2 regions of the Streptomyces sp. NPDC020422 genome follow, and region 2 is predicted to be linked to the other one. Evidence: predicted binding sites of a transcription regulator. Region 2 holds the regulator's gene; the other holds the start of a gene.

Region 1 (15,578 bases), on a different contig from region 2:
GTTCCTGGCGGGCCTGGCGGCGGCGCTGGACGGGCCCACGGGCGCCTGACGCCCCTCCGCACCGAAGAGGAGGGGCACCCCGGAGACCGGGGCGCCCCTCCCTTCTTCTGCCAGGCTCGGGCGGCTCGGCCAGCTCGGCCCGCCCGGTTGATTCGGCTGATTCGGTTCAGGAGGCCGGGTTGGCCACCCTGATCGTCAGGTCGTCGCCCGAGTCGCCGGTGACGGTGACCTTCACGCCGTGGCCCGCGACCTTCACGCTGGCCTGGGCGGCCGTCGGGTCGTAGTAGGCGTTGGGGTCGGTGTCGTCGAAGACCGGGATGCCGGGCCCGGACGGGGCGCAGGCCGCCTTCGTCACGACCGTCTGGTTGCCGCCCTTGCCCGACAGGACCTCCTTGTGGAGGCAGGTCGCGTCGGTCGGCTCCAGGCCGAAGGTGGCGTCGAAGGGCTGGCGGCGGTTGCTGGGCGCGGTGCCGTCGTCGTAGCGGAACGGCGTCGGGCGGGCGTCGACCGCCATCGCCGAGCCGCCGCCCGGGTGGGCGCTGACGTTGTTGTCGTCGTAGGAGCGGTCCACGTACCAGACCAGCATGCCGTTCTGGAAGCGGAAGTACTCCACCCAGTCCGGGGCGGTGATGCCCTTGCTGAACTGGTACGGGCCCTCCGCGAGGAGCGCGTCGGCGCCGACGTACTCGCGGTTCTCCACCAGGTAGTAGCGCGGGTAGGTGGCCGAGACGGTGCCGGTGGAGATGGTCCAGCGGCCCTGTGCGGTCCAGCCGTTCACGCCCTGCTCGACGTCGTCGGCGAGCAGCGCGGTGCCGCCGGAGCCGATGGCGAGGTCGTCGAGGAAGGCGCCGGCGAAGTGCACGCCGCCGTCGGACTGGTAGCGGAAGCGGAAGAGCGAGGGCTTGCCCTGGGCGTCGTACGCGTACCGCAGGGTGGTCCACTTGCCGGCGGAGGAGCCCGAGACGGTCTGGCCGGTGCGCTGCCAGGTGGCGCCGTTGTCCAGGGAGTACTCGGCGAAGAGGTAGTCGAAGTCGGCCTCGATCTCGTACCAGGCGCTCGCCTTGACCGTGATCCGCGAGGCCGCGGGCACGGAGCGGGTGAGGGACTGGTTGAGGGAGTCGGCCGAGCCGGTCCACCAGGCGTGGCTGCCGGAGACGGGCGTGGTGTACGTGGTGCTCGTCGTCTTGTCCGGGAGGGCCACGCGGACGGCCTGCTCCTTGCCGGTGACCTGCAGGGCGGCCGGGCTCAGGGTGTACGAGCCGGTGGCGCCGAGCGGTGCGTCGGCGTAGTCGAGCCAGCCGAGGAAGAGCTTCTCCTCCGCGCCCATCAGGCCCGGGTGGGTGCCGATGCCCTCGTTGGCGGCGGCGCCGTGGCCGAGCCAGGAGCCGGAGCTCATCAGGGTCCAGAAGGCGGTGGAGTTCTCGCCGCCCTCGGTGTCGTAGTAGTCCGGGAGGCCGAGGTCGTGGCCGAACTCGTGGCAGAAGACGCCGAGTCCGCCGTTCTCGCCCTCGGTGGTGTAGTCGCCGAGCCAGTACCTGGACTGCCCGATGCGGGCACCGCCCTGCTTGTTGGCGGTGCCGGAGACGTCGGGGCCGGTGAGGCCGTAGTCGTCGCCGTTGACGTACCAGCGGTGCGACCAGATGGCGTCCTCGCCCTGGGCGCCGCCGCCGGCGTCCTCGCCCATGCCGGCGTGGACGGCCTGGAAGTGGTCGATGTACCCGTCGGGCTCGTCGAAGTCGCCGTCGTGGTCGTAGTCGTTGCGGTCCCAGACGTCGAACTGCGCGAGGTACGCGTCGATCTCGGCCGGGGCCTTGCCCGCAGCGAGCTGGGCGTTCCACCACGCGTCGCCGGTGTCCTGGATGAAGGCCCAGGAGCCGCCGGTGTCCTCGACGGAGTTGTCGCCGTAGGTGGAGGCGTTGCCGGGCACCTTGACCCAGTCCTCGACGGTGTTGGAGACGGAGTAGAGCCCGCTGGACAGCTTCTCGTAGTACGTCTTCATCGACTCGCCGGAGCCGTTGAACTTCGTCTCGTAGTACGCCTTCGAGAAGTCCGGGGTCCAGGCGTTGGAGTTGTCGACGCTGCGGTCCGGCCGCGGGATCCGGTTGTGCAGCGGCCCGGGGACGGTGCCGAGCTTTCCGGAGCTCTGGTCGCCGAACTCGGAGAGGATCGTGAAGATCTTCTCCTGGCGCACGGCGGTCGTGGTCGTGGTCTCGGCGAACTTGCCGGGTGCGACCTGGACGACGCCCTTGGCGTTCGGCTTGGCCTTGCCCTTGGCGACCAGGTCGACGGCCTGCTTCCGCAGCTCGGTGCGCTGCTTGGTGAGCGGGCCGGGCCGGTTGTCCGGCCGGTGCGCGGTGGTGCTGCCGGGGCTGGTGTCCCGGGCCTCCTGGGCCGCGGCGGGGGTGAGTCCCGCGGCGAGGAGCGCGGTGAGCGCCGACCCGAGGGTCATGCTCACGACAAGTCTCTTCTTCAAGGTTGCGCGATCCCTTCGCTTGCATGCGTGTGCCGCATGGTTCGCGTGGTTCCGTATGGGGCTTACGGATCGCCTGGGGGAACGATCGCGCCGAGTCTGACACGAAAGGCGCGTGCGGGAGGAGGGGTTGGGGCCCGCGGGTTCACGGCTCGTGAGGAAGCAGGACGCCGACGGCCGGCTCCGCGCTCGTCCGGCCGCCGCATCCGCCCCTCAGGACCGGCGCAAGGCCTCCCACTGCGCCAGGAACCACTCCCGCGGCGGCAGCGCCGTGGCCGCCGTGGCGAGGCGCTTGGTGCGTTCCGCGCGTTCCGGGTGGGGCATCGAGAGGGCCGTGTGGAGGGCCTCCGCCGTGGCCGTCACGTCGTACGGGTTGACCGTCAGGGCGTCCTCGTGGAGCTCCTCGTACGCGCCCGCCTCCCGGGACAGGACCAGGGCGCAGCCCGCGTCGGAGACGACCGGGATCTCCTTGGCCACCAGGTTCATGCCGTCGCGGACCGGGTTGACCAGGGCCACGTCGGCGAGGCGGTAGGCGGCGAGGGAGCGGGTGAAGTCGTCCTCGACGGAGAGCAGTACGGGCTGCCAGTCGGGGGTGCCGAACTCCGTGTTGATCTCCTCCGCCAGCTCGCGCACCGAGGCGGTGTACGTGCGGTACACCTCCAGGTCCTGGCGGGAGGGGTAGGCGGAGGCGAGGTGGACGACCTGGCCGCGCCACTCGGGGTGGGCGGTGAGGAGCTCGCGGTAGGCGAGCAGGCCGCGGGGGATGTTCTTGGAGAGTTCCGTGCGGTCGACGCGGACGATGGTCCTGCGGCCTTCGCCCACCTCGGCGCGCAGGGCCGCCAGCCGCTCGTCCACCTGGGGGCGGTGGGCGAGGGCGCGCAGGTCGTCCGCGTCGACGCCCAGCGGGTAGGTGGCGGTGCGGGTGGTGTCGGGGACGAGGGGGTCGGCGAGGAAGGCCGTCGCCCAGGCGGTCGTGTGGAAGCCCAGCTCGTCCGCGCCGAGCATGCCCGCAATCAGCTCGCGGTGGATGTCCTCCGGCAGCATCCGCAGGTACTCCGGCGACGCCCACGGCGTGTGCGTGAAGTGCGCGATCCGCAGGTCGGGGCGCAGGGCGCGGAGCTGCCCCGGGACGAGGGCCAGCTGGTAGTCCTGCACCAGGACCGCCGCCCCCTGGTCCGCGGCCTCCGCGAGGGCCCCGGCGAAGGCCTGGTTGTAGGCGCGGTACGCCTGCCAGCGGCGGCGGAAGGCCGCGTCGAAGACGGGCTCGCGCGGGATGTCGTAGAGGTGGTGGTGGAGGAACCAGAGCACCGAGTTCGCGATGCCGTTGTACGCGTCCGCGTACACCTCCGGGTCGATGTCGAGCATGCGCACGCCCGGCTCGGCGACCCCCCGGCGGACCGCCTCGCGGTCGCCGGCGCCGAGCGCGGCGCACACCCACAGACCACCCTCCGACGAGACGGCGCTCAGGCCCGAGACGAGCCCGCCGCCGCCCCGCCGGGTGTCCAGCGCCCCGTCGTCCCGCACGGTGTACGAGACCGGGCCACGGTTCGATGCGACGAGGACGGAAGCCATGTGGCGAACCTAGCCCGTCACGTAAACGCTCAAACGTACGGATACGAGACAGCGGCGTTCGGCCACGCTCAGTGGTCGCGACGGCCCCGGACGGCCGCCCTGGCCACCAGCCCCGTCGCCGCGAGCGCCACGCCCAGCGCGCCCAGCAGCCACATCCGCTCCCCGTTCGCGCCGGTCTGCGCCAGCACACCGCCCCGCGGACCGGGGCACGGGGCCGGAGGGGCCGACAGGGTCGGGCTCGGGCTCGGGGGAGCGATGGCCGGGGATTCCGTGCACGACGGGCCCCCGGGCCGGGGGCCGCTCGGGTCCTCGCCGGCGCCGATCCCGAAGTCCCCGGAGAGCGACTCGACGTAGCGCCGGCCGAAGGGTTCGACGCCATCGGCGGCGGCCGGGGCGGCTCCCCCGAGGGAGAGCGACCCGGCCACCAGGCCGAGGGACGCCAGCAGGATCCCCGTTCCCGTGGTGAACCGCATGAACATGAAACGGAAATCTATGCAGAAATGAGCATTATCCGGTGCTACGCCACGCGGCGGTGCGCGTACTCCGCGATCTCCGCCATCGGCGGACGCTCCTCCGTGTCCACGTCGTACGTCCGCGGCTCGAAGCCCTCCGCGCCCCGCTCGAACTGGGTCAGCCGGGGCCGTACGAGGTGCCCGCGCGACAGGCGCAACTGCGCCGTCCGGTAGATCGCGGCCGCCATCCGGCCCAGCGCCCGCCCGTCCTGGTGCCGGTGCTTGCGCACCCCCACGTCGACCTGCGCCAGCGCGTCCAGGCCCACCGTGTGCAGGGCGTCGACCAGGAGGCCCAGCTCCACTCCGTAACCGACCGGGAAGGGCAGGCGTTCCAGCAGCGAGCGCCGGGCCGCGTACTCGCCGCCCAGCGGCTGGACGAAGCCGGCCAGCTGCGGCCAGTGCAGATTGAGCAGCGGGCGCGCCACCAGCTCCGTCACCCGGCCGCCCTGACCAGGGGTGTCGCCGAGCGGGCGGTCGTACATCGCCTTCACGAAGTCGACCTCGGGCTCGGTGAGCAGGGGGCCCACGATCCCCGAGACGAAGTCCGCGGAGAAGTCCCTGAGGTCCGCGTCGACGAAGCAGACCACGTCCCCGGTCGTCACCATCAGTGACCGCCACAGGACCTCGCCCTTGCCCGGCACCGCCGGTATCCGCGGCAGGATCTCGTCGCGCGCCACCACCCGCGCGCCGGCCGCCGCCGCCACCTCGGCCGTACGGTCGGTGGAGCCCGAGTCGATGACCACCAGCTCGTCCACCAGCGGCACCGCCTCGGTCATCAGCTCGCGGCGGATCACGGAGACGATCGCGCCGACCGTGGCCTCCTCGTTGAGCGCGGGCAGCACCACGCTCACCCGCGTCCCCCGCTTGGCGGCGAGGATGCGCTCCAGCGGGCGGTCGGCGACGGACCAGGACCGCCGGGCCAGCCAGCGCTCCACCTCTTCCAGCAACGTGATCTCCATCTCGCGGATCGGACGAGCATCTCCACCTTCGGAGCCTTCGGTTACAGTCTTGAACAACGCGGATGCCCGATGCATGTCGGGGTGCCGCCCGCGTCTCACAATCGAATACCGCTCATCCAGAGGGGCAGAGGGAAACGGCCCGTTGAAGCCCCGGCAACCCTCCAGTCGGCTACTCGTCCTCCAGCGAGGCCACCGGCTAGGGAAGGTGCCAAATCCGTCTCATGGCGAAGATTTCGTCATGGGAAAGATGAGGAGAAAGGGCCTCGCCTCCATGGCTGTACAGACCGTCGCACCCGGAACCACCGTCGACCTCGGTCCCGCTTCCGGACTCTCCTGTCGCGAATGCGGCGAATCCTTCCCGCTCGGCCCGATCTTCGCCTGCGAGCTGTGTTTCGGCCCGCTCGAAGTCGCGTACGACCTGCCCACCGGCGACCCCGAGGCGCTGCGCAAGCAGATCGAGGCCGGCCCCGCCAACATCTGGCGCTACGCCCCGCTGCTGCCCGTCCCGGCCGACGTCGCCGAGAAGCCGAACCTGAACCCCGGCTGGACCAAGCTCGTCCAGGCCGACAACCTCGCCCGCGAGATCGGCGTCGAGCCCGGCAAGCTGTACGTCAAGGACGACTCCGGCAACCCCACCCACTCCTTCAAGGACCGGGTCGTCGCCCAGGCCATCGAGGCCGCCCGCGCCTTCGGCTTCACCACCCTGTCCTGCTCCTCCACCGGCAACCTGGCCGGCGCCGTCGGCGCCGCCGCCGCCCGTGCCGGCTTCCGCTCCTGCGTGTTCATCCCGCACGACCTGGAGCAGGGCAAGGTCGTCATGGCCGGTGTCTACGGTGGCGACCTCGTCGCCATCGAGGGCAACTACGACGACGTCAACCGCTTCTGCTCGGAGCTCATCGGCGACCCGCTCGGCGAGGGCTGGGGCTTCGTCAACGTCAACCTCCGCCCGTACTACGGCGAGGGCTCGAAGACGCTGGCGTACGAGATCTGCGAGCAGCTCGGCTGGGTCATCCCGGACCAGCTGGTCATCCCGATCGCCTCCGGCTCCCAGCTCACCAAGATCGACAAGGGTCTGCAGGAGCTCATCAAGCTGGGCCTGGTCGAGGACAAGCCGTACAAGATCTTCGGCGCCCAGGCCGAGGGCTGCTCCCCGGTGTCGGTGGCCTTCAAGGCCGGCCACGACGTGGTGCGCCCGCAGAAGCCGAACACGATCGCCAAGTCGCTCGCCATCGGCAACCCGGCGGACGGGCCGTACGTCCTCGACATCGCCCGGCGCACCGGCGGCGCGGTGGAGGACGTGAACGACGAGCAGGTCGTCGACGCCATCAAGCTGCTCGCGCAGACCGAGGGCATCTTCGCGGAGACCGCGGGCGGCGTGACCGTCGGTGTCACGCGCAAGCTCGTCGAGAACGGTCTGCTCGACCCGACGCTGACGACGGTGGTCCTCAACACCGGCGACGGCCTCAAGACCCTGGACGCCGTGGCCGACAGCTCGCAGGCGACCGCCACCATCCGCCCGAGCCTGGACGCGTTCCGCGACGCGGGCCTGGCCCACTGAGAGGTTACGAAGACATGGCCGTGAACGTCCGCATCCCCACCATCCTCCGCACCTACACCGGCGGCCAGGCCGAGGTGAAGGCGGAGGGGGCGACCCTCGCCGAGGTCATCGCCGACCTGGAGAAGAACCACGCCGGCATCGCCGCCCGGGTCCTGGACGACCAGGGCAAGCTGCGCCGCTTCGTCAACGTGTACGTCAACGACGACGACGTGCGCTTCGAGCAGGGCCTGGAGACCGCGACGCCGGAGGGCGCGGGCGTCTCCATCATTCCGGCCGTGGCCGGCGGCTGCTGATCCCGTACTCCGCCCCTCGCGTACCCACCGGTACCCGCACGCCCTGAATTGCCCCTTCCGCGAGAGAAAGCGGAGGGGGCAATTCTGCATGGTTGAGCGCGGTAGAGTTGGGGAAGTCCCCTCCGCTGCTCATGCCGGCCGCATATGAGAATGCGCCTGTCCGCGACAAGAAGCAGCCAAAGTGCCCGTGCCTTGTGTACCTTCTGCGCGCTTTGCCCGGCCCGACTTGACCCGGAATTCAATGGATTCTCCCTAATTCCCCTTTCCGTGCTGCCCAGAATTCTCGTCCGATTGACCTGTTGCAGAGGGCAGTTGGGCAGATACATTCAGCCGCGGTCGACGCGTTCCGGCGCAGGGTCTGACCCGGGTCCGCGAAGTGCGGGCCCGCGCAAGGGCCAGTAATAGGGGAGTTAGGCATGGCTCAGGGCACCGTCAAGTGGTTCAACGCGGAGAAGGGCTACGGCTTCATCGCGGTCGACGGTGGTGCGGATGTTTTCGTCCACTACAGCGCGATCCAGATGGACGGATACCGCACCCTTGAAGAGGGGCAGCGGGTCGAGTTCGAGATCTCGCAGGGCCAGAAGGGTCCGCAGGCGGACATGGTCAAGCTCGCCGTCTGAGCGCGGCGCGATCGGCCAACGACGCACTTCCGTCGAGGGGCCCGCATCCGGACCGGATGCGGGCCCCTCGCCATGCGCCGGGCATGTGCGCCCGGCACGCGCCCGTACGCGCCCGGCACACGCCCGGCCCGTGCTTGGTGCGAGCCCGGCCCGCGCCCGGCCCGCGCCTTGGCGCGCGCCCGGCCCGCGCGCCCGGCGCGAGCCCCCAGGGGTGACCGATCCTCGGTAGTCGCTTGCACTCGCATGGGGCGAGTGCTAATCATTGGCGTTAGCACTCTGAAGGTGAGAGTGCTTACGAGGATCGGGCAGACGAGGTCCGCGGCCAAGTGGGGCAAGGAACCACGAGGCCCGGGGGCCGTCCGTCGCGGGCGTCGGCGCGGTCCAGGAGCGTTATCCACCCCATGTCCGGGAGGACCACTTCACATGGCCAAGATCATCGCGTTCGACGAGGAGGCCCGGCGCGGTCTCGAGCGCGGCATGAACCAGCTCGCTGACGCCGTCAAGGTCACCCTCGGCCCGAAGGGCCGCAACGTCGTCCTCGAGAAGAAGTGGGGCGCCCCCACGATCACCAACGATGGTGTCTCCATCGCCAAGGAGATCGAGCTCGAGGACCCGTACGAGAAGATCGGCGCCGAGCTGGTCAAGGAAGTCGCCAAGAAGACGGACGACGTCGCCGGCGACGGTACGACCACCGCCACCGTCCTCGCCCAGGCGCTCGTCCGCGAGGGCCTGCGCAACGTGGCCGCCGGTGCCAACCCGATGGCTCTGAAGCGCGGCATCGAGAAGGCCGTCGAGGCCGTCTCGGGCGCCCTGCTCGAGCAGGCGAAGGACGTCGAGACCAAGGAGCAGATCGCTTCCACGGCCTCCATCTCCGCCGCCGACACCCAGATCGGCGAGCTCATCGCCGAGGCCATGGACAAGGTCGGCAAGGAAGGCGTCATCACCGTCGAGGAGTCGCAGACCTTCGGGCTCGAGCTCGAGCTCACCGAGGGCATGCGCTTCGACAAGGGCTACATCTCGGCGTACTTCGCGACCGACATGGAGCGCATGGAGGCGTCCCTGGATGACCCGTACATCCTGATCGTCAACTCCAAGATCTCCTCCGTGAAGGACCTGCTCCCGCTCCTGGAGAAGGTCATGCAGTCGGGCAAGCCGCTGCTGATCATCGCCGAGGACGTCGAGGGCGAGGCCCTGTCGACGCTGGTCGTCAACAAGATCCGCGGCACCTTCAAGTCCGTCGCCGTCAAGGCCCCGGGCTTCGGCGACCGCCGCAAGGCCATGCTGAACGACATCGCCATCCTCACCGGCGGCACGGTCATCTCCGAGGAGGTCGGCCTCAAGCTGGAGAACGCGGGCCTCGACCTGCTCGGCCGCGCCCGCAAGGTCGTCATCACCAAGGACGAGACCACCATCGTCGACGGTGCCGGTGACAGCGAGCAGGTCGCCGGTCGCGTGAACCAGATCCGCGCCGAGATCGAGAACTCCGACTCGGACTACGACCGCGAGAAGCTCCAGGAGCGCCTGGCGAAGCTCGCCGGTGGCGTCGCCGTCATCAAGGCCGGTGCCGCGACCGAGGTCGAGCTCAAGGAGCGCAAGCACCGCATCGAGGACGCCGTGCGCAACGCCAAGGCGGCCGTCGAGGAGGGCATCGTCGCCGGTGGCGGCGTGGCCCTGCTGCAGGCCTCCGCGGTCTTCGAGAAGCTGGAGCTGGAGGGCGACGAGGCCACCGGTGCCAACGCCGTCAAGCTGGCCCTGGAGGCCCCGCTGAAGCAGATCGCCGTCAACGGTGGTCTCGAGGGCGGCGTCGTCGTGGAGAAGGTGCGCAACCTCCCCGTCGGCCACGGCCTGAACGCCGCGTCCGGTGAGTACGTCGACATGATCGCCGAGGGCATCATCGACCCGGCGAAGGTCACCCGCTCCGCGCTGCAGAACGCGGCGTCCATCGCGGCCCTGTTCCTCACCACCGAGGCCGTCATCGCCGACAAGCCGGAGAAGGCGGCCGCGCCGGCCGGCGGCGGCATGCCGGGCGGTGACATGGACTTCTGAGCCTGACGGCTCGGACCCGGTCCTGACGAAGGGCGGCACCCCCCGACGGGGGGTGCCGCCCTTCGGCGTGGGGAGGATCAGCGCACGTCGATGTAGTCGGCCACCGCCGCGGGGGCGTTGAAGTGGGAGGCGTCACCGCTGTGCCGGACGACGTACCAGCCGTCCACAGTGGCCTTCGTCTTGAACGTCGACACACCGTTGGCGGCGGTACGGCCGGTCGCCAGCTGCTTCCAGGCCGACTGGCCGCGGGCCTGGAACCACAGGCTCACCGGAGCGTTCCCGTACGCCTTCCAGACACCGCCGATCTGCTGCTGCACGCCGGCGGTCACGGTCACGACGGCGCCCTTGCGCACCGGCTCCGGCGCCGCGTTCACCGACACCACTCGGGTGGGCGTGCGCACCATGCGGAAGACGACGCTGCCCGACTCGGTGAACACGTCGCTGAGCGGGTGCCGGACCCGGAAGTAGCCGCCCTGGCTCCTGCCGTTGAGGTTGAAGGAGACGGGGAAGTCGCTGCCGTCGGCGTAGGAGGTGGCGAGGACGCGCCAGCCCGTGCGGCCGTCGGCCGAGTTCTCCAGGAGCAGCTTCTCCGAGGCGTACCCGTAGAACTGCTCCGGGTTGTACCAGGGACGGAAGGTGCCGGTGACGGTGACCTTGCCGTCCGCGGCGAGCAGGCCGCGGGAGACGAGGACGCGGCTCTCCTGCGGCATCGCCAGCCGGGCGCCGACGGACGGGAAGGACAGGAACGGGTCGACGGAGGAGACCACCCAGCTGTCCAGCCGCGTACCAGGGGCGGACGGCAGCTGCGCCGTGAAGCGCCCGTCGGCGTCGGTCGATACCGTCTGCCACACCGGGGAGCCCGTGTAACCGCCGGCGGCGAGGCCCACCCGGACCTCCTGCTCGGCGAGCGGCGCGTCGGCGTTCTTCGGGTCGGTCATCCGGCCGGTGATCGTGACCTTCTCACCGGGCAGCAGCCGGGTCTTGTCGGCGCCGGCGGTCACCGTGACGCTGCGGGAATGCCAGGTGCTGATCTGCCGGGTGGAGCCGTACGAGCCGTGCACCTGCTCGCTGTTCTCCGCGTACGAGACGCGGAACTCGTCGCCGATCCCCACCTCGCCGTACGGCTCGCCGATGAACTCGCCCTTCTCGTCCGTGGTCGCCTGCGCCACCCCCGTGTCGGGGGTCAGCCGCTGCACGGAGATGCCGCGGCCGGGGATCGGGACGAGGTCGCCGGAGCCGGGCTGGACGCCGAGGAGCCTGCCCGAGGGGCGGGTGCTGCGGTCGTCCCAGCTCGGAGCGGAGAAGCCGATGTCGAGCTGCGGCTTCAGGGTGAAGTCGAGCGTGCCGGCGTCGGTGCGGGTGAGGGTGTTGCCGAGGGAGTCGGTCGCCGTGATGTCGATGGCGTACTTGCCGAGCTCCGGGATGGTGCCGCCGTCCTCGGTGAGCTTGAGGGTGGTGGCGGCCGGCAGGGAGAAGTAGTTCCTGTTCCAGGAGGCCTGGGTCAGGGCCGGGATCTCGGCGACGACGGCGTCACCCTTGCGGATCTTCGCCGAGACGGCGGTGACGGTGGCCCCGGCGGCGTCCGTCCAGGCGTCCACGTGGAAGGCGCCGCGCTGGTACTCCTCGGTGACGGCGCGGCCGATGCCGACGGTGGCCGGCGCCGGGGGCGTCGGCTCCTCCGCGATGGCGGGGGCGGTGCCCGCGCCGAGGGCGAGGACGGTCAGCGCGGCGACCGCGGACGCGGTGCGCGAGGAGGGGCGAAGGTCAGAGCGCATCGATGTACTTCCCCTTCGACTCGCTGTAGAAGTAGCCGTTCTGCGACTGCTTCAGCACGAGCCACGAGCCGTCGCCGTAGTTCTTGGCCTTGAAGCTGAACTTGCCGTAGGTGTTGGTGGGGACGTCACGCTTCACCCAGTACCACTGGGAGTCGCCCTTGGGCCTGAAGACGAGCATGACCTTGGCGCCGGCGAGCGGCTTCCAGGTGCTGCCGATCTTCTTCTGCACGGTGCCGGTGACCGTCATGTACGCGTTCGTGCGCGGCCGGGCCGGGCTGATGGCGAAGGCGGAGAAGCGGGTCTCGATGCGGGAGAGCTTGACCGGAGTGGTGTCCCGTGCGGCGTAGCGGTCCGTCTCGCCGTGGTGCAGCCGGTAGGTGGCGCTGACGTAGCCCCAGGTCTTGATGTCGACCTTGCAGTAGCTGAAGCTGTTGTCCCACTGCGTCTTGCCGTACCTGAGGTTCTTCCAGGTGCGGCCGTTGTCGAAGGACACCTGGAGGTACATCACCTCGTCCTCGCAGCTGCCCCCGTTGACGCGGGCGGTGGCGCGGACCTCGCCGAACTCGTCCAGGGTGGTGCGGACGCCGCTGTACCAGATCGGCTGGGGGACGGCGATCTCGCCCTGGTCGAAGGCGATGGTCTGGAAGTACACCGAGGGCCGCAGGAAGGTGTACACCTGCGCGGCGTACGTGGCCCGGGCGCCGTACGAGAAGGTGCCGTTGTCGGCGGCCGTCCCGCTGCCCATCACGTTGGTGCCCGGGTCGGTGCGGTCGTAGTAATCGGGCTCGGAGGTCCTCGACACGACGGGGGCGCCCGCGAACGGCTGCCAGCCGTCCTGGGTGAGCCGCTCCACGCGGCCGGACACGGTGACGTCGGTGCCCTTGGCGACCCGGTGCTTGTTCAGATTCGCGCTGATGCGGTACGGGAAGGTCTCGACGCCCACCTTCGGCACCTGGTACCCGGCATTCGGGTCGGTGTCGCCGGCGGGCTCGACGACCGTGGCGCTGCCGCCGCGGATCTCCGCGTTCGGGGTGAACGGCAGCGAGAAGCCGCCGTCGGCGCCGGTGACGGCGGTCGCGTCGACGGTGCGCGAGTTGCCGCCGATGATGTTGGTCAGGCTGAGCGAGACCTTGACCTTGGTGCCCTCACGGGCCGCCGTTCGGGCCCCGGTGGACGGGTCCCAGGTGGTCGCCGTACCGGACAGGACGACCTTCCGGTTCTCGTAGCTGGTGGTCGTACGGTCGAAGGACAGCTTGCTGACACCGGTGTGCAGCTTGTGGCTGTAGGTGCCGCCGGTCCACTTCTGTACGGTGCCGGAGGGCAGCCGGTACTCGACGACGACCGGGTAGTCGCCCAGCGGTGTGCCCTCGGGCAGTTTCAGGGCCTCCGGCGTGGCCCAGCCCCAGATCCGGTCGGTGGCCTCGTCGGCGGGCTGCCAGCTGAGGTCGTCGGTCGAGGCGAGCACAGCGGCGTCCGGGGCGCTGGAGGCGAGGACGCTGACCTTCACCCACACCGCCTCGGACGTCAGGTCGACGACGATCCGACCGTCGTCCGAGGTGGTGGTACGCGTGACGCCGGCCGCGTGGGCGGCGGGCGCGGTCACCATGGCCGGCAGGGTCAGGCCTGCCGACAGCGCGAAAACGGTGGCCGCACGCACGAGGGCATGCGGACGTGTGCGCGTACTGCGCATGAAAAGGACCCCCCACAGGTCAGAAGAGCGGCACCGCGAGGTCTGCGCGGGCCGCGTGGTACGCACGATATCGCTTGTGGATTGAACGTGTTCACTGGATTGCCGGGCGGCAGGAGTCGTGCGGGCCACGCGCGGAGGGGTGATGCTGGTGGAAGGGCTCCTCACGGCGGGAGAACGTCATGATCACGCTGCTGACCACCCCCGCGGACCGCGAGCTGGTCATCACCCGCACCTTCGACGCGCCCGTACGGCGGGTGTGGGAGGCCTGGACCAGACCCGAGCACGTCCGCGCCTGGTACGGCATCTCGGGCCTGACCATGTCCGTCTGCGAGATCGACCTGCGCCCGGGCGGCGCCTGGCGCTGGGGCCAGCGGGCCCCCGACGGGCAGGAGATCGTCTTCTCGGGCAGCTACGAGGAGATCGTCCCGGCCGAGCGGCTCGTCTACTCGGAGTTCTTCGAACAGATGCCGGGCCCCGAGCCCGTCCGCGTCGTCCTCTCCTTCGACGCCACCCCCGACGGCGGCACGGCCCTGACCAGCACGTCCTTCTGGCCGACCACCGAAATCCGCGACCAGGCGCTGGCCGCGGGGATGGAGTCGGGCGTGAAGGAGCAGTACGACCGGCTGGCGGCGTACCTGCGCACGATGTGACCGACCACGCCGGGGGTGGACACCTCTAGGGCAGCTCGTGGCGCGACAACGCCTTGGCCATGGGCTCGCCCGTGCGACGGGCGTAGCGGCGCGCTCCTTGACGACGGGGGGAGGGCCGGGACGGCAGTGCTTATCCCGGCGGCGATGGCACTGGGCGTACGGGTCAGGGGGTCAGCCGGCGCACAGGCAGGGGTCGCTCTCCCCACCCAGGCCGATGACGTCACCGTCCCGCAGAGCACCCTCGTAGGCCTGGATCTCGTCGACCTCGCCCTTCAGGTACTCGCCCCATCCGTCGGCGGTCCGGCCGCGGCCGACCATGAGGGCGCCGCTGCTCTTCCAGCCGTTGGGGAGGTGGGTGGTCGCGCCGGCGTTGGTGTAGCCGTCGGCGTACAGCTTGAGCGTGTCGGTCGCGTCGTCGTAGACCACCGCGAGGCGGGTGCCCCATCCATTGCTGCCGGAGGGCATCTCGACCTGGGAGACGACCTTCTCGGGCGCCCCGACCTCGTCCCGCTCGGGCACGATCAGCTGCCACGAGTACGTCGAGGGTTCGTAGCGCAGCTTGAACGCGTCGGTGTGCTCACCGGCCTGCGAGAGCACGGTCATCGGCCGCGTCGCGTCCTCGTCGGCGATCCGCACGAGGACGCCGATGGTGAAGCTGTTCCCGGTGTCGACGACGGGGCCGTCGGTGGCCGCGTAACCGGTGCCGCCGTCCAGGAGCAGGTTGCCCTCGCCGACGAGCGGCGGCCGCTGGTAGGCGCAGTCGGGGTCGATGTCGGGGATGCAGTCGCTGTTCGTGGCCCGGTAGATCGTCGCGCCGGGCGCGAGCTTCAGTGGCGCGCCGCCGTTCTGCTCCGGCGTGGCGCCGTCGGTCTCGGTGCCGAACGACCAGTGGCCGAGGAGCGTCGGCCTGCGGAGTGCCAGCTCGGACACCTCGTTCGGGACCACGAGCCGGTCGTAGACGCGGACATCGCCGATGTCGCCGTTCCAGCGGTGCTTGTAGCCCGTCTTGGAGAGGATCCGGCCGATCTGGAACGCGCCGGTGGTCGCCGTGGGTGTGACCTTCGTCCTGGTGCCGACCTCGTGGCCGTTGACGAACAGCTGGGCGTCGCCCGTCTCGGTGTCGTAGCGGCCGAGGAGGTAGGCCCACTCGCCCGTCTCGGGCGCGCCGCCCTGGATCTTCGCGTCGCCGAGAGTGAAGGACCAGGTGGGGGAACCGGTCTCGGGGGCGTCGAGCCCCAGGGCGTACGCGGCGCCACCGGTCGCGTCCTGGCTGGCCACGGTCATCGGCCGGCCGGTTTCCGCGGGGCGCACCCAGGCGCCGACGGCGAAGGTCCTGCCGGTGTCCACGGCCGGGGCTCCGGTGGTGAGGTAGGCGTGGCTGCTGCCGTCGAGGGCGGCGGTGGCGGTGAGCGGGGTGCCCGAGGGCGCGGGAC
Region 2 (15,578 bases):
AGCGCCCCCGCCTCGCACACGGCGCCGACGAGCTCGGGACAGGAGGCGCCACCCGCCATGGGGGCCTGCACGATCGGATGCCGAGAGAGATCGTTCAGTGCGGTGGACATGCAGGCATCGTGCCATGCGGGGACGGCCGGGCCGAATCGGTCCCGCACGCGAAGGAACGGCCCGCACGAGTGCGGACCGCCCCTTGATCACGTACGGGACACGTACGGGACTCGGCGCCCGTTGAAGGACGCCCTCCGGCGCCCCAGCGGAACCCCTAGCGCCCGTTGAACGCGTCCTTCAACCGCGAGAACAGCCCCTGCTGCCCGGGCTGACCGTGCCGACCCGGGGGACGACCCCCGGACCCCCAGCCGAACCCCTAGCGCCCGTTGAACGCGTCCTTCAACCGCGAGAACAACCCCTGCTGCCCGGGCTGACCGTGCCGACCCGGGGGACGACCCCCGGACCCCCAGCCGAACCCCTAGCGCCCGTTGAACGCGTCCTTCAACCGCGAGAACAACCCCTGCTGCCCGGGCTGGAACTGCCCGGTGGGGCGCTCCTCGCCGCGCAGCTTGGCCAGCTCGCGCAGGAGGCGCTCCTGCTCCGGGTCGAGCTTGGACGGGGTCTGCACCTCGACGTGGACGATCAGGTCGCCCCGGCCGTTGCCGCGCAGGTGCGTGACGCCGCGGCCGTGCAGCGGGATCGACTGGCCGGACTGGGTGCCCGGGCGGATGTCGACGTCCTCCAGGCCGTCGAGCGTCTGCAGCTGCACCTTCGTGCCGAGCGCGGCGGCCGTCATCGGGATGGTGACCGTGCAGTGCAGGTCGTCGCCGCGCCGCTGGAAGACCTCGTGCGGGGTCTCGTGGATCTCGACGTACAGGTCGCCGGCGGGGCCGCCGCCGGGGCCGACCTCGCCCTCGCCGGCCAGCTGGATCCGGGTGCCGTTGTCGACACCGGCCGGGATCTTGACCGTGAGCGTACGGCGGGACCGCACGCGGCCGTCGCCGGCGCACTCGGGACACGGCGTCGGCACGACCGTGCCGAAGCCCTGGCACTGGGGGCAGGGGCGGGAGGTCATGACCTGGCCCAGGAAGGACCGGGTGACCTGGGAGACCTCGCCACGGCCGCGGCACATGTCACAGGTCTGCGCGGAGGTGCCGGGCGCGGCACCCTCACCGGAGCAGGTGGTGCAGACGACGGCCGTGTCGACCTGGATGTCCTTGGTCGTGCCGAAGGTCGCCTCGTCGAGCGTGATCTCCAGCCGGATCATCGCGTCCTGCCCGCGCCGGGTGCGCGAGCGCGGGCCGCGCTGGGACGCCGTACCGAAGAAGGCGTCCATGATGTCCGAGAAGTTCCCGAAGCCGCCCGCGCCGAAGCCGCCGCCGGCCCCACCGCCGCCGGAGGCGGACAGCGGGTCGCCGCCGAGGTCGTAGACCTGCTTCTTCTGCGGGTCCGACAGCACCTCGTAAGCGGCGTTGATCTCCTTGAACCGCTCCTGGGTCTTCGGGTCCGGGTTCACGTCCGGGTGAAGCTCGCGGGCGAGTCGGCGGAAGGCCTTCTTGATCTCGTCCTGCGACGCGTCGCGGCGTACGCCGAGTACGGCGTAGTAGTCCGTGGCCACTTACGACTCCGCCAGGATCTGTCCGACGTAACGTGCCACTGCGCGTACCGCTCCCATCGTTCCGGGGTAGTCCATGCGGGTCGGTCCGACCACGCCGAGTTTGGCGACTGCCTCGCCGCCGGAACCGTAGCCGACCGAGACGACCGACGTGGACGTCAGCCCCTCGTGGGCGTTCTCGTGCCCGATGCGTACGGTCATCCCCGACTCCTTGGCCTCGCCGAGCAGCTTGAGGAGCACGACCTGCTCCTCGAGTGCTTCCAGGACGGGCCTGATCGTCAGGGGGAAGTCATGTCCGAAGCGGGTCAGATTGGCGGTGCCGCCGATCATGAGCCGCTCCTCCTGCTCCTCCACGAGGGTCTCGAGGAGGGTCGCGAGCACGGTCGAGACCGTGCCCCGGTCCTCGGCCTCCTCGAAGGACTCCGGGAGGTCCTGCACCAGCTGCGGCACGTCCGCGAACCGGCGGCCGACGACCCGGCTGTTGAGCCGGGCCCGCAGGTCGGCCAGGGAGATCTCGCCGAACGGGGCGGGGCAGTCGATCACACGCTGCTCGACCCGGCCGGTGTCGGTGATGAGCACCAGCATCAGCCGGGCGGGCGCCAGCGACAGCAGTTCCACGTGCCGGACCGTCGAACGGGTCAGCGAGGGGTACTGCACGACGGCGACCTGCCGGGTCAGCTGCGCGAGCAGCCGCACCGTGCGGCCGACGACGTCGTCGAGGTCGACGGCTCCGTCGAGGAAGTTGTGGATCGCCCGCCGCTCGGGGGTCGACAGCGGCTTGACGCCGGCCAGCCGGTCCACGAAGAGGCGGTAGCCCTTGTCGGTGGGGATGCGTCCGGCGCTGGTGTGAGGCTGGGCGATGTAGCCCTCCTCCTCCAGCACCGCCATGTCGTTGCGCACGGTGGCGGGCGACACGCCGAGCTTGTGCCGCTCGGTCAGCGCCTTGGAGCCGACCGGCTCCTCCGTCCCCACGTAGTCCTGGACGATGGCACGCAGCACCTCGAGTCTGCGTTCGCTGAGCACCGCGCACACCTCCAGCTGTCGATCCGGGCTTCGGTCCGGTTCCGGTTCTTCCGCATTTGGCACTCGCCCTGCCCGAGTGCCAGGAATCCCCCGGCCAGTGTACGGCGGCGGGCATCGCTCCTGGCAAGGAGGCGGGGTCGGCGGGGTCGCGGCGGATAGCGTCTCGGTATGGACGCGAATTGGGAAGCCCACGGCTGGGAGCGACTGGCGGAGGGGGTGGGACGGCGGCGCCTGCCGGGCTGGGACGCCACGGTGGGCCTGGTGATCGGGGCGGAATCGGTCCTCCTGTACGACACGGGGGCGACCCTCGCCCAGGGCGCCGAGCTGCGCGCCCAGGTGTCGGAGCTGACGGACCGCCGGAGGGTGACGCATATCGCACTGAGCCATCCCCACTTCGACCATGTCCTCGGGACGGCGGCGTTCTCCGGGGCGGAGGTCTTCGGCGCGGTGGGCATGGACACGCTGCTGCCGCGCGAGCGGGAGGCGCTGTACGAGGACGCGGTACGGCAGGGACTGGACGAGCGGGCGGCGGCGGAGGCGGCGGAGGTGCTGGTGGCGCCGCGCCACACGGTCTCCGGCGAATGGACCCTGGACCTGGGCGCCCGCCGCGTCCTGCTGGCGAACATCGGCCCCGGCCACAGCGGCCACGACCTGGCCCTCTTCGTCCCCGGCACCCCGGAGGTGGTCTTCTGCGGCGACCTGGTGGAGGAGTCGGGCGAGCCGCAGGCGGGCCCGGACGCGATCCCGGCCCGCTGGCCGGCGGCGCTGGACCGCCTCCTGGCGCTGGGCGGCGAGGACGCGGTGTACGTCCCGGGCCACGGCGCGGTGGTCGACGCGGACTTCGTCCGACGCCAGCGCGATGAACTGGCACGCCGCTTCGAGGTGTCGTAGCGTCGCCGAAATGCGCAGCTACAACCCGGATCTGACACCCCCTTGGAAGAAGTCGACGCCGGTCCCGACGGTCCCGGCCGACCTCGACCTGGTCGTCGAGGAGGTCACGACGGGGTTCTGCGGGGCGGTGGTCCGCTGCGAGGCGGACACGGTGACCCTGGAGGACCGCTTCGGGAAGCACCGTGTCTTCCCCCTGGCCCCCCGGGCCTTCCTCCTGGACGGCCGCCCGGTCACCCTGACCCGCCCCGCCCGCCCCGCCCCCGCCGTCCCGACCCGTACGGCCTCGGGCTCGATCGCGGTCCCGGGCGCACGGGCGCGGGTGGCCCGGGCGGGCCGCATCTACGTCGAGGGCCGCCACGACGCGGAGCTGGTGGAACGGGTCTGGGGCGACGACCTGCGCATCGAGGGCGTCGTCGTCGAGTACCTGGAGGGCATCGACGACCTCCCGGCCATCGTCGCCGACTTCGCCCCGGCCCCGGACGCCCGCCTCGGCATCCTGGTCGACCACCTGGTCCCCGGCTCCAAGGAGTCCCGCATCGCGGCCCAGGTCTCCTCTCCCGACGTCCTGATCGTGGGCCACCCGTACATCGACGTCTGGGAGGCCGTGAAGCCGTCCTCGGTCGGCATCCCGGCCTGGCCCTCGGTCCCCCACGGCCAGGACTGGAAGACGGGCGTCTGCCGAGCGCTGGGCTGGCCGGAGAACACGGGCGCGGTGTGGCAGCACATCCTGTCGAAGGTGACGTCCTACAAGGACCTGGAGCCCGAACTCCTCGGCCGAGTAGAAGAACTCATCGACTTCGTCACGACCCCGTAGCCCCACCCGTTGTGGCCATTCGTGCCGCCGCGGCGGCACCCACCCTCCCGGCCGCGCCCGCACCCCGCCGTGGGCATTCGTTCCGCTGGGCCGGCGCCCACCCTCCCGGCCGCGCCCGCACCCCGTCGTGGGCCTGCGGCCCCCCGTTGTGGGCATTCGTTCCGCTGGGCCGGCGCCCACCCTCCCGGCCGCGCCTGCGCCCGTTGTGGGCCTGCGGCCCGCCGTTGTGGGCATTCGTTCCGCTGGGGCGGAACGGGTGGGCACAACGGACGGCGCCCCTTGCCGGGCCTAGGCCTCCGCGCCTGAACCCGCACCACAGGTGCGGCGCGCTGGGGGCCGGGGCTCAGGCACGGGGAGCGGAGGCGCCGCTAAGCGCGCCGTCCCGTGTGCCCACCCGTCCCGCCCTGCGGGACGATTGCCCACACGGGGGTGGACAAGGCGTGGCGTCCCACACGGGGGCGGGCAGAGGCGGCCCACACGGGCAGGGGGGCGCGGCGGCCCGCGCGGGCGGGGGCGCGGCCCGCACGGGGCGCGGGCGCGGTGGCTCGCACGGCAGGTGCGGGCGGCCCGCCGGGGCGCGGCCCACGACCGGGGGCCGGGCGGCGTCAGTCCACCAGGTCGCGGACCACCGCGTCGGCCAGCAACCGCCCCCGCAACGTCAGCACCGCCCGCCCCGCACCGTAAGGCCCCTCCGCGAGAAGCCCCTCCTCCAGCGCCCTGCGCGCCGCCGCCAAGCCCGCCGGCTTGAGCAGCCCCAGCTCGACCCCCTCCGACAGCCGCAGCTCCAGCAGGACCCGCTCCACCCGCCGGTCCTCGTCCGACAGGACCTCCCGCCCGGCACCCGGCGACCTCCCCGCGCCCAGCGCCGCCGCGTACGCGCCGGGATGCTTGACGTTCCACCACCGCACGCCGCCCACGTGGCTGTGCGCACCCGGCCCCGCGCCCCACCAGTCCGCGCCGCGCCAGTACAGCTCGTTGTGCAGGCAGCGCCCGGCCTCCGAGGTGGCCCAGTTGGACACCTCGTACCACTGGAAGCCCGCCCCGGACAGCGCCTCCTCCGCCATCAGGTACCGGTCCGCGTGCACGTCGTCGTCGGTCATCGGTATCTCGCCGCGCCGGATGCGCCGGGCCAGCTGCGTGCCCTCCTCCACGATCAGCGCGTAGGCGCTGACGTGGTCGGGCCCGGCGCCGATCACCGCGTCGAGCGAGGCCTGCCAGTCCTCGTCGGACTCGCCGGGGGTGCCGTAGATGAGGTCGAGGTTGACGTGCTCGAAGCCGGCCGCCCGCGCCTCGGCGACACACGCCTCGGGCCGCCCGGGGGTGTGGGTGCGGTCGAGGATCTTCAGGACGTGCTGGCGGGCGCTCTGCATGCCGAAGGAGATCCGGTTGAAGCCGCCCTCGCGCAGCGCGGCCAGATACGCGGGGTCGACGGACTCCGGGTTCGCCTCGGTCGTCACCTCGGCGTCGTCGGCGAGCCCGAACTCGTCCCGGATCGCCCCGAGCATCGCCACCAGGTCGCCCGCGTCGAGCAGCGTGGGCGTGCCGCCGCCGACGAAGACCGTCCGGACCGGGCGCGGGTCGTCGCCGAGGACCTTGCGGGCGAGCCGTATCTCCTCGGTGACCTGCGCCGCGTAGTTCTCCCGGGAGGCGAGCACGCCGCCGGCACCGCGCAGCTCGCTCGCGGTGTAGGTGTTGAAGTCGCAGTAGCCGCAGCGGGTCGCGCAATACGGCACGTGCAGATAGAACCCGAGGGGTCGCTCGCCGGCCCCCTCCAGGGCGTGGGCGGGCAGCGCCCCGTCCTCGGGCATGGGCTCACCATCGGGCAGTACGGAAGGCATGAAGCCATTGTCCCGTACCGCCCGACGTGACGGTCGACCCTGTGGATAACCAGGAAAGCCTCAGCTCAGAGGCGTCCCCGCCCCCGCTCAGGCCTCCCGGGCCCCCTCGTACATCTCATCGATCAGGTGCTGGTACGTCCGCTCCACGACCGGCCGCTTCATCTTCAGGCTGGGCGTGAGCTCCCCGTGCTCGACGTCGAGGTCCCGCGGCAGCAGACGGAACTTCTTGATCGTCTGCCAGCGCTGGAGCCCCTCGTTGAGGCGGGCCACGTAGCCCTCGATGAGCTTCTCGGTGGCCGGCGCGGCGACGACCTCCGCGTACGACTTGCCGCCGAGGTCGTGCTCGGCCGCCCAGCCGAGGATGGCGGGCTCGTCGAGGGCGATCAGCGCGGTGCAGTAGTTCCGGTCGGCGCCGAGCACCACGATGTTGGAGACGAACGGGCAGACGGCCTTGAACTGCCCCTCGACCTCGGTCGGGGCGATGTACTTGCCGCCGGAGGTCTTGAACAGGTCCTTCTTGCGGTCGGTGATCCGCAGGTAGCCGTCCGGGGACAGCTCGCCGATGTCGCCGGTGTGGAACCAGCCGTCGGCCTCCAGGACCTCCGCCGTCTTCTCCGGCAGCCCGTGGTAGCCCTCCATGATGCCGGGGCCGCGCAGCAGGATCTCGCCGTCGTCGGCGATGCGGACCTCGGTGCCGGGCAGCGGCTTGCCGACGGTGCCGGTGCGGTAGGCCTCGCCCGGGTTCACGAAGGAGGCGGCGGAGGACTCCGTCAGGCCGTAGCCCTCCAGGATGTGGATGCCGGCGCCGGAGAAGAAGTAGCCGATCTCGGGGGCCAGCGCGACGGAGCCGGAGACGGCGGCGCGCAGCCGGCCGCCGAAGGCCTCGCGGAGCTTCTTGTAGACGAGCGCGTCGGCGACCTTGTGCTTGGCGGAGAGGCCGAAGGGCGCGGAGGCGGTGCCGGTGCGGCGGAAGTTGTCCTGGGTGACCTTGGCGTACTCGCGGGCCACCTCGGCCGCCCACTGGAAGATCTTGTACTTGGCCGCACCGCCCTCGCGGGCCTTGGCGGCGACGCCGTTGTAGACCTTCTCGAAGATGCGCGGGACGGCCGCCATGTAGGTGGGCTGCACGACCGGCAGATTCACGATGATCTTGTCGATCCGGCCGTCGACGGCGGTGACGTGGCCGACCTCGATCTGGCCGGAGGTGAGCACCTTGCCGAAGACGTGGGCGAGCGGCAGCCACAGGTACTGCACGTCGTCCTGGGTGACCAGGCCGGTGGCGGCGATCGCCTTCGCCATGTACGACCAGTTGTCGTGCGGGAGGCGGACGCCCTTGGGGCGGCCGGTGGTGCCCGAGGTGTAGATGAGGGTGGCGAGCTGCTCGGCGGTGATCGCCGCGACCCGCTCCTTGACGGCCTCCGGGTGCTTCTCCAGGTACGCCTTGCCGCGGGCCTCCAGGTCGGCGAGGGTGAGCACCCACTCGTCGTCGGTGTCGGCGCCCTCGGGGTCGATGACGACGACGTGGTGGAGGTGGGGCAGGTCGGCGCGCCGTTCGACCGCCTTGGCGAGCTGCTCGGCGTTCTCCGCGATGAGGACGCGCGAGTCGGAGTCGGCGAGGATGAAGGCCGACTCCTCGGCGTTGGTCTGCGGATAGACCGTGGTCACCGCGGCGCCCGCGCACATCACGCCGAGGTCGGCGAGGATCCACTCGACCCGGGTCGAGGAGGCGAGGGCGATCCGCTCCTCCGGCTGGACGCCGAGGTCGACGAGGCCGGCGGCGATTCCGTAGACCCGCTCGGCGGCCTGCGCCCAGCTGAGCGACTTCCACTCGTCCGGGCCCTGGCCGGAGGCGGCGGGGACCGGGTAGCGGTAGGCCTCCGCGTCCGGGGTCCGCTCGACGCGCTCAAGGAAGAGGGTCGCCACGGACGGCGGCCGGTTCTCGATCAGGGTCTGTGTGTCGCTCACGACGTCCTCCGGGCGGCGGCGGTGCGGTCAGGCGGTGGGTCGATCTTCTGCGTAACGTGTAACTAACTGGCGAGTAACCTGCGGCTGGATCAGAGTAGAGCGCCGAGGACTGGCGCGTAAGGGCTTGCATATAACGAAACAGGCCCCCGTACCGTCGGTACGGGGGCCTGTTCGGGTGCCTACTTCTTGCTCTTGGCGGAGGACTCGTCGCTCGACAGGACGGCGATGAAGGCCTCCTGCGGGACCTCCACGGAGCCGACCATCTTCATGCGCTTCTTGCCTTCCTTCTGCTTCTCCAGCAGCTTCCGCTTACGGGAGATGTCACCGCCGTAGCACTTGGCGAGGACGTCCTTGCGGATGGCGCGGATGGTCTCGCGGGCGATGACCCGGGAACCGATCGCGGCCTGGATCGGGACCTCGAAGGCCTGCCGCGGGATCAGCTCGCGCAGCTTGGCGACGAGCCGGACGCCGTAGGCGTACGCGGCGTCCTTGTGGGTGATCGCGGAGAAGGCGTCCACCTTGTCGCCGTGCAGCAGGATGTCGACCTTGACCAGGCTGGAGGCCTGCTCGCCGGTGGGCTCGTAGTCGAGCGAGGCGTAGCCGCGGGTCTTGGACTTCAGCTGGTCGAAGAAGTCGAAGACGATCTCGGCCAGCGGCAGGGTGTAGCGGATCTCGACGCGGTCCTCGGAGAGGTAGTCCATGCCGAGGAGGGTGCCGCGCCGGTTCTGGCACAGCTCCATGATCGAGCCGATGAACTCGGTGGGGGCCAGGATCGTGGCGCGCACGACCGGCTCGTACACCTCGCTGATCTTGCCCTCGGGGAACTCGCTCGGGTTGGTGACCGTGTGCTCGCTGCCGTCCTCCATGACCACGCGGTAGACCACGTTGGGCGCGGTGGCGATCAGGTCGAGCCCGAACTCGCGCTCCAGGCGCTCGCGGATCACGTCCAGGTGGAGCAGGCCGAGGAAGCCGACGCGGAAGCCGAAGCCGAGGGCCGCGGAGGTCTCCGGCTCGTAGACCAGGGCGGCGTCGTTGAGCTGGAGCTTGTCGAGCGCGTCGCGCAGCTCCGGGTAGTCCGAGCCGTCCAGCGGATACAGACCCGAGAAGACCATCGGCTTCGGGTCCTTGTAACCGCCCAGCGCCTCCTCGGCGCCCTTGCTCTGGGAGGTGATCGTGTCACCGACCTTGGACTGGCGGACGTCCTTCACGCCGGTGATGAGGTAACCCACCTCGCCGACGCCGAGACCGTCGGCCGGCAGCATCTCGGGCGAGTTGGTGCCGATCTCCAGGAGCTCGTGGGTGGCGCCCGTCGACATCATCCGGATGCGCTCGCGCTTGTTGAGCTGCCCGTCGACGACACGGACGTACGTCACGACGCCGCGGTACGAGTCGTAGACCGAGTCGAAGATCATCGCGCGGGCGGGGGCGTCGGCGACGCCCACCGGGGCCGGGATGTCGCGGACGACGCGGTCCAGCAGCGCCTCGACGCCCATGCCGGTCTTGGCGGAGACCTTGAGGACGTCCTCCGGCTGGCAGCCGATGAGGTTGGCCAGCTCCTCGGCGAACTTCTCCGGCTGGGCGGCCGGGAGGTCGATCTTGTTGAGCACCGGGACGATGGTGAGCTCGTTCTCCATGGCCAGGTAGAGGTTGGCCAGGGTCTGCGCCTCGATGCCCTGCGCGGCGTCCACCAGCAGGATCGTGCCCTCGCAGGCCGCGAGCGAGCGCGAGACCTCATAGGTGAAGTCGACGTGCCCGGGGGTGTCGATCATGTTCAGGATGTGCGTCCGGCCCTGGTCGGCTCCCTCGGTGGGAGCCCAGGGCAGACGGACCGCCTGGGACTTGATCGTGATGCCGCGCTCTCGCTCGATGTCCATCCGGTCGAGGTACTGGGCGCGCATCTGCCGCTGGTCGACCACACCGGTCAGCTGGAGCATCCGGTCGGCGAGCGTGGACTTGCCGTGGTCGATGTGCGCGATGATGCAGAAGTTGCGGATCAGAGCCGGGTCGGTTCGGCTCGGCTCGGGCACGTTGGTAGGAGTCGCGGGCACGCAGGGTTCTCGTCTCGGGCGATGTTCAGAACGGATACGTAGGCTCCATCGTCCCATGACTGCGGTGCGACGCTCGGTTTGGGCGGTGTGGAGTGCGGCTGATACCGTGGACAGCTGTGTCTCGTGTGCCCTCTCAGCTGCGCGGCACATCCTGAAGAAACATCGAACCTGTAAAGGCTCTTTTCGTGGCGAACATCAAGTCCCAGATCAAGCGGAACAAGACCAACGAGAAGGCGCGCCTGCGCAACAAGGCCGTCAAGTCGTCGCTCAAGACCGCGATCCGCAAGGCCCGCGAGGCTGTCGCCGCCGGCGACCTCGAGAAGGCCACCGTTGCCGCTCGTGCCGCCTCGCGTCAGCTCGACAAGGCTGTCTCGAAGGGTGTCATCCACAAGAACGCCGCCGCCAACAAGAAGTCGGCGCTGGCGATCAAGGTTTCCTCCCTCCAGGGCTGAGCTCTGATGTGACCGGCCGCACGGGATCCAGCGGGCCCTCTAACCGCTCCCGCCCGGCCACCCCGGCCACGTACGCGAGACGCGTTCGCCACGCGTGTACGGGCCACAGCTTGTAGGTCGAAGGCCCCGTCGCCCTCCTTCCCCAGGAGACGACGGGGCCTTCGTCATGCCCCGCGGCGCGCGTAGGCTCGCCGCATGACCGACATCCTGCCGCTGCTCGTGATCGCCGCGGTGATCGCCGGCATCCTGGGCCTGCTGGCCCGCCTGGCGGTCGTGGTGCGCCGCCGGGGCACCGCGGGCGCGGCGCTCACGGCGGCGCTGGCCGCACACGACGAGGCGTTCAGGATCACCGCGCACGAGGCCCATGCGGAGATCCAGGCACAGGCCGACCGCAAGGCCCCGCTGCTGTCGCCGGACGGCCCCTGGCCGAAGCGCACCCCGCTCCCGCCCCGACGCCGCCCGAGCCTCCTCACCCGCGCGGCCCGCCGCACCCGCCGCCGGGGCGGCGGAGGCGGCCGGAAGCCGTAGGGGATGGGGGATGGGCGGGCGCCGTGGTCGTGGCGGTGGCCACGGGCCGGGCGCCGTGGCCACGGGCCGGGCGCCGTGGCCACGGGCCGGGCGCCGCGGGCCGGGCGCCGCGGTCATGGCCGTGTCCGTGGGCCGAGTACCGCGGTCATGGCCGTCGCCACGGGCCGGGCGCCGTGGCCATGGCCGTGGCCACGGGCCGGGCGCCGCGGTCATGGCCGTGGGCGAGTACCGCGGTCATGGCCGTCGCCACGGGCCGGGCACCGTGAGCCATGGCCGTGCGCCATGCGCGGCGGGGCCGTGCGAGGGACGCGGTCGGCCGTGCGACGTGGACCGGGGGCTGTCAGGCCGCGCCTGCGGGCTGTGGGCCCGCGGGCTCTGGGCCGCGGGCCCTGTGCCGGGCGCCGTATGGCCCTGCGACGTGGGCGCGCACCGTGAGCCGTACGACGTGGACCGCGGGCTGTCAGGCCGCGGACTGCGGGTCGAAGGGGCGCAGGCCGCGGGCTCTGGGCTGTGGGCCGTGGACTGGCGGCCGCGGGCTCTGGGCCGGGGCCGTCAGGTCGGCTGACCGGCGGGCGCCCCGGGTTCCGTCAGCCGCGGCGCATGCGGGCCGCGCGGGCGATGGCGACCACGGCCTTCTCCAGCGCGTACTCCGGGTCGTCACCGCCGCCCTTGACGCCCGCGTCCGCCTCCGCGACCGCGCGGAGCGCCACGGACACCCCGTCCGGCGTCCATCCCCGCATCTGCTGCCGCACCCGGTCGATCTTCCACGGCGGCATCCCCAGCTCCCGCGCGAGATCGGCGGGCCGCCCCCCACGGGCGGAGGAGAGCTTCCCGATGGCGCGCACGCCCTGGGCCAGCGCGCTGGTGATCAGAACCGGCGCGACACCGGTCGAGAGCGACCACCGCAAGGCCTCCAGGGCCTCCGCAGCCCGCCCCTCGACGGCGCGGTCGGCGACCGTGAAGGACGAGGCCTCGGCGCGGCCCGTGTAGTAGCGCCCGACGACCGCCTCGTCGATCGTGCCGTCGACGTCCGCGGTCAGCTGGGCCACCGCCGAGGCCAGCTCCCGCAGATCGCTGCCGATCGCGTCGACCAGCACCTGGCACGCCTCGGGCGTGGCCGAACGTCCCAGTGTGCGGAACTCCTGCCGTACGAAGCTCAGGCGCTCCGCGGGCTTGGTGGTCTTCGGGCAGGCCACCTCGCGCGCCCCCGCCTTGCGGGCCGCGTCGAGCAGCCCCTTGCCCTTGGCGCCTCCCGCGTGGAGCACGACGAGGGTGATCTCCTCGGCCGGCGCGTCGAGATACGCCTTGATCTCCTTGATCGTGTCCGCCGGGAGGTCCTGGGCGTTCCGCATGACCAGGACCTTGCGCTCGGCGAAGAGCGAGGGACTGGTCAGCTCCGCGAGGGCCCCGGGCTGGAGCTGCTCGGGCATGAGGTCGCGGACGTCGGTGTCGGCGTCGGCGGCGCGGGCCGCCGCCACCACCTCGCGGACCGCGCGGTCGAGCAGCAGGTCCTCCTGGCCCACGGCGAGCGTGACGGGGGCGAGGAGGTCGTCGGTGGAAGTCTTTCTGGTGGCCATCGCGCTCCAGCATCCCACGGGCCACCGACAGCCGGGCCATCGTCGAGAATGTGCACGTGAGCGATGTGAGACACGTACTGGTACTCCCCGACCGCGACGCCGCCGAGGAGGTCGCCGAGGCCCTGCCCGAGCGTTTCGGGCTCGCCGAGGAGCCGCAGCTGGTCCGGGACGCCCTGGCCGGCGAGGACGATGCCGAGGACGCCCAGTGGCTGGTGGTCGTCGAGGACCCGCGGGGCGCGCTCGACCCGGCGGCCCTGGACGCGCTGGCCGCCGAGCACGAGGGCTGGCTGGAGGCCCCCTAGCGGGTCAGCCCTTCTTGGGGACGATCTGGACGTCCAGGTCGATGGTGATGCTGGAGCCGACCGCCGCGATGCCCCGCGCGAGCAGTGTCTGCCAGGTCAGCGTGAAGTCCTCGCGGTGCAGCTCCGTGCTGGCCCGGCAGGCGCACCGGGTCTCGCCCTCCAGGCCGCTGCCGATGCCCAGGTACTGGGTGTCGAGGGTCACCGTGCGGCTGACGCCGTGCAGGGTCAGCGCCCCGGTGACGGCCCAGCGGCTGCCGCCCCGGTGCACGAAGCGCTCGCTGTAGAACTCCATCGTCGGGTACGCGCCGACGTCGAGGAAGTCGCTCGACCGCAGGTGGTCGTCGCGCATCTGCACGCCGGTGTCGATGGAGGCCGCGTCGATCACGACGTGCATGGCCGACTGCTCCATGCGCTCGGCGATCCGGATGACCCCGGCGAAGCCGTTGAACCGGCCGTGGATCCGGGCGAGCCCGATGTGCCGCGCGGTGAAGCCGATCTGGGAGTGCGACGGGTCGATCTCCCAGTCGCCCGGCTCGGGGAGCTGCGGCTGCGGGGCGATCTGGAGCATCAGGTCGCCGAGGCCGGCGTGCCCGTGCTCGGTGACGACGGTGGTGCCGTGGTACGGGGTGTACCCCTCGGCGGTGACCGCGAGCCGGTACTCCCCCGCCGGCACCGTCGCGAGCACGCTGCCGTACGGGTCGGTCTCCCCCGCGAGCACCTTGCGGCCGGCGGTGTCGCTGACCACGAACTCGGCCTGCCGGACCGGCTCGTGGACGGGGTCGAGGACCCGGCAGCTCAGGACGCCCGCCGACGCCGGGACCGTGAGCCCCGCGAGCGGACCGCCTCGGGCCGCCGAGGCGCCGCGCTTGCCGAACAGACCACCGAACATTTTCACGTACCCCCGGGCAAACCGCTGACCTTCGCTCTTCAACGAAGGTTCATTCGATCACTCTTGCGACGTTCGAGGCAAACGGCGCAAGTGTTACCGGGAGTCCGAAGTAAAGGTTCCACTTACACGTGTGAATCGTGCGGCTCCGCTTCTCGGCCCAGCTGCTCCTCCCGCGCCGGGAGTTCACGCAGCCGCGGCAGCGGCGAGGGCAAGAGCCACAGCACGGCGAGGGCCGCACCGCCGGTCGCCACCCAGAGCGTGGGGTGCGGCCCCAGGGTCGTCCCGAGCAGGCCGCCGGCGAGGGCGCCGAGCGGACGGAAGCCGTGGTTGAGCGTCCGGAAGGCGCCCATCACCCGGGCCCGGATCGCGTCGGGAATCACGGCCATCTGATACGAGCCGGCGGCGATGTCCACGACCATCACCCCGGCGCAGGAGACGAACTCGGCGAGGAACAGCAGCCCGAGGACCAGCGGCAGCGGTCCGCCGGCCAGCGGGATGAGCAGCAGCGGCACGGTGAAGCCGATGAAGCCGACCACGATCGACGGGCCGATGCCGATCGCCCGGGTCACCGCACCGCCGCAGGCCGCTCCGGCCAGACCGCCCACGGCCCCCGCCGCGAGCACGGCGCCGAGCACGCCGGGGCTCAGGCCGAGTTCGGTCGTGGCGTAGAGCACGAAGAGGGTGTGGAACATGAAGTTGAAGAACTGGACCGTCCCGGAGGCGGCGAACAGCCCGCGCATCGAGGGGTTGCGCACCACCCAGCGCAGTCCCTCGGTGAAGTGCCCCCGCTCGACCTTGGCGGGCGGCGGCTCGACCGGGTCGATCCGGGTTAGGTACCCGGCCGAGACGAGGAAGGTGAGCGCGTCCGCGACCAGCGCGAAGGGCGCGGTGAACAGCTGCACCAGCACACCGCCGATCCCCGGGCCCGCCAACCACGCCATCGAACGGCTGCCGTTGATCAGCGAGTTGGCCTGCACATAGCCCTCGGTGGGCACCAGCGCCACGAACAGTGTCGTGTTGCACACCTCGAAGAGCACCGTGAGCGCGCCCACCCCGAAGGCCACCGCATAGAGCTGGCCCAGCGTCAGCACGTCGAGCAGATAGGCGACGGGGAGGGACAGGAGCAGGGCCGCCCGGCCGAAGTCGGCCGCGATCATGGCGCGCCGCCGCCGGGTCTGCCGGTCGGCCCATGCGCCCAGGGGCAGGTTGAGCAGCAGCGCGGCAGTTCGGCCGTCTTGAGCCAGCCCATCTCGGCGGCGTCGGCCCCGAGCACGACCACGGCGGCGAGCGGGAGCGCCATCAGCGAGATCTGGTCGCCCACGGACGAGACCGTCTGCCCGGCCCAGTACCGCCGGAAGGACCGTTCACGCAGCAGCGCGGGTATGCGCGCGGCGATCGCCATCACTCCCCCGCCCCGTCACCCTGGCCGCCCATCTCGCGGTCCACGAAGGCGATCCTCAGGACGGCCACGGGAAGGGAGCCCTCCGGGCGCCGGGCGGGATCGGCCTCGCGCTCCTCGTAAGGGCGCAGCAGCTCCTGCACGCGCCGCCCGAGCTCGGTCAGCTCCCCGGGGGTGAGGTGCAGCAGCGTGTCGTCGAACTGCTCGGCCTCCCGCCACTCCGCCGGCAGCGCCTGGCGGCGCCCC

Evidence for each region. Region 2 encodes HrcA, which represses chaperone genes, less so after heat shock. Its sites were predicted from a motif close to TTNGCACTCNGNNNNNCNGAGTGCNAA; they were not measured.
Region 1: the regulator HrcA is predicted to act here: its motif matches at 8,253-8,279, upstream of groL (chaperonin GroEL).

Annotation. Positions count from the first base shown of each region.
Region 1 is NZ_JBIRVJ010000005.1:154,958-170,535, forward strand. It holds gene otsB (trehalose-phosphatase) at 1-49, shown strand, start outside; gene ACH414_RS14765 (immune inhibitor A domain-containing protein) at 167-2,449, opposite strand; gene ACH414_RS14770 (trehalose-6-phosphate synthase) at 2,684-4,042, opposite strand; gene ACH414_RS14775 (hypothetical protein) at 4,111-4,521, opposite strand; gene ACH414_RS14780 (glucosyl-3-phosphoglycerate synthase) at 4,560-5,501, opposite strand; SAM riboswitch class I at 5,623-5,767, shown strand; gene thrC (threonine synthase) at 5,761-7,071, shown strand; gene ACH414_RS14790 (MoaD/ThiS family protein) at 7,086-7,364, shown strand; gene ACH414_RS14795 (cold-shock protein) at 7,781-7,984, shown strand; gene groL (chaperonin GroEL) at 8,408-10,030, shown strand; gene ACH414_RS14805 (hypothetical protein) at 10,108-11,805, opposite strand; gene ACH414_RS14810 (hypothetical protein) at 11,795-13,411, opposite strand; gene ACH414_RS14815 (SRPBCC family protein) at 13,675-14,145, shown strand; gene ACH414_RS14820 (LamG domain-containing protein) at 14,317-15,578, opposite strand, start outside.
Region 2 is NZ_JBIRVJ010000002.1:274,045-289,622, forward strand. It holds gene ACH414_RS05335 (nitronate monooxygenase) at 1-110, opposite strand, end outside; gene dnaJ (molecular chaperone DnaJ) at 470-1,609, opposite strand; gene hrcA (heat-inducible transcriptional repressor HrcA) at 1,610-2,629, opposite strand; gene ACH414_RS05350 (MBL fold metallo-hydrolase) at 2,798-3,520, shown strand; gene ACH414_RS05355 (DUF3097 domain-containing protein) at 3,531-4,334, shown strand; gene hemW (radical SAM family heme chaperone HemW) at 4,940-6,172, opposite strand; gene ACH414_RS05365 (AMP-dependent synthetase/ligase) at 6,260-8,137, opposite strand; gene lepA (translation elongation factor 4) at 8,317-10,185, opposite strand; gene rpsT (30S ribosomal protein S20) at 10,371-10,637, shown strand; gene ACH414_RS05380 (hypothetical protein) at 10,833-11,165, shown strand; gene holA (DNA polymerase III subunit delta) at 11,753-12,742, opposite strand; gene ACH414_RS05390 (hypothetical protein) at 12,799-13,044, shown strand; gene ACH414_RS05395 (YceI family protein) at 13,049-13,933, opposite strand; gene ACH414_RS05400 (MFS transporter) at 14,056-15,177, opposite strand; gene ACH414_RS05405 (hypothetical protein) at 15,087-15,335, opposite strand; gene ACH414_RS05410 (winged helix-turn-helix domain-containing protein) at 15,335-15,578, opposite strand, start outside.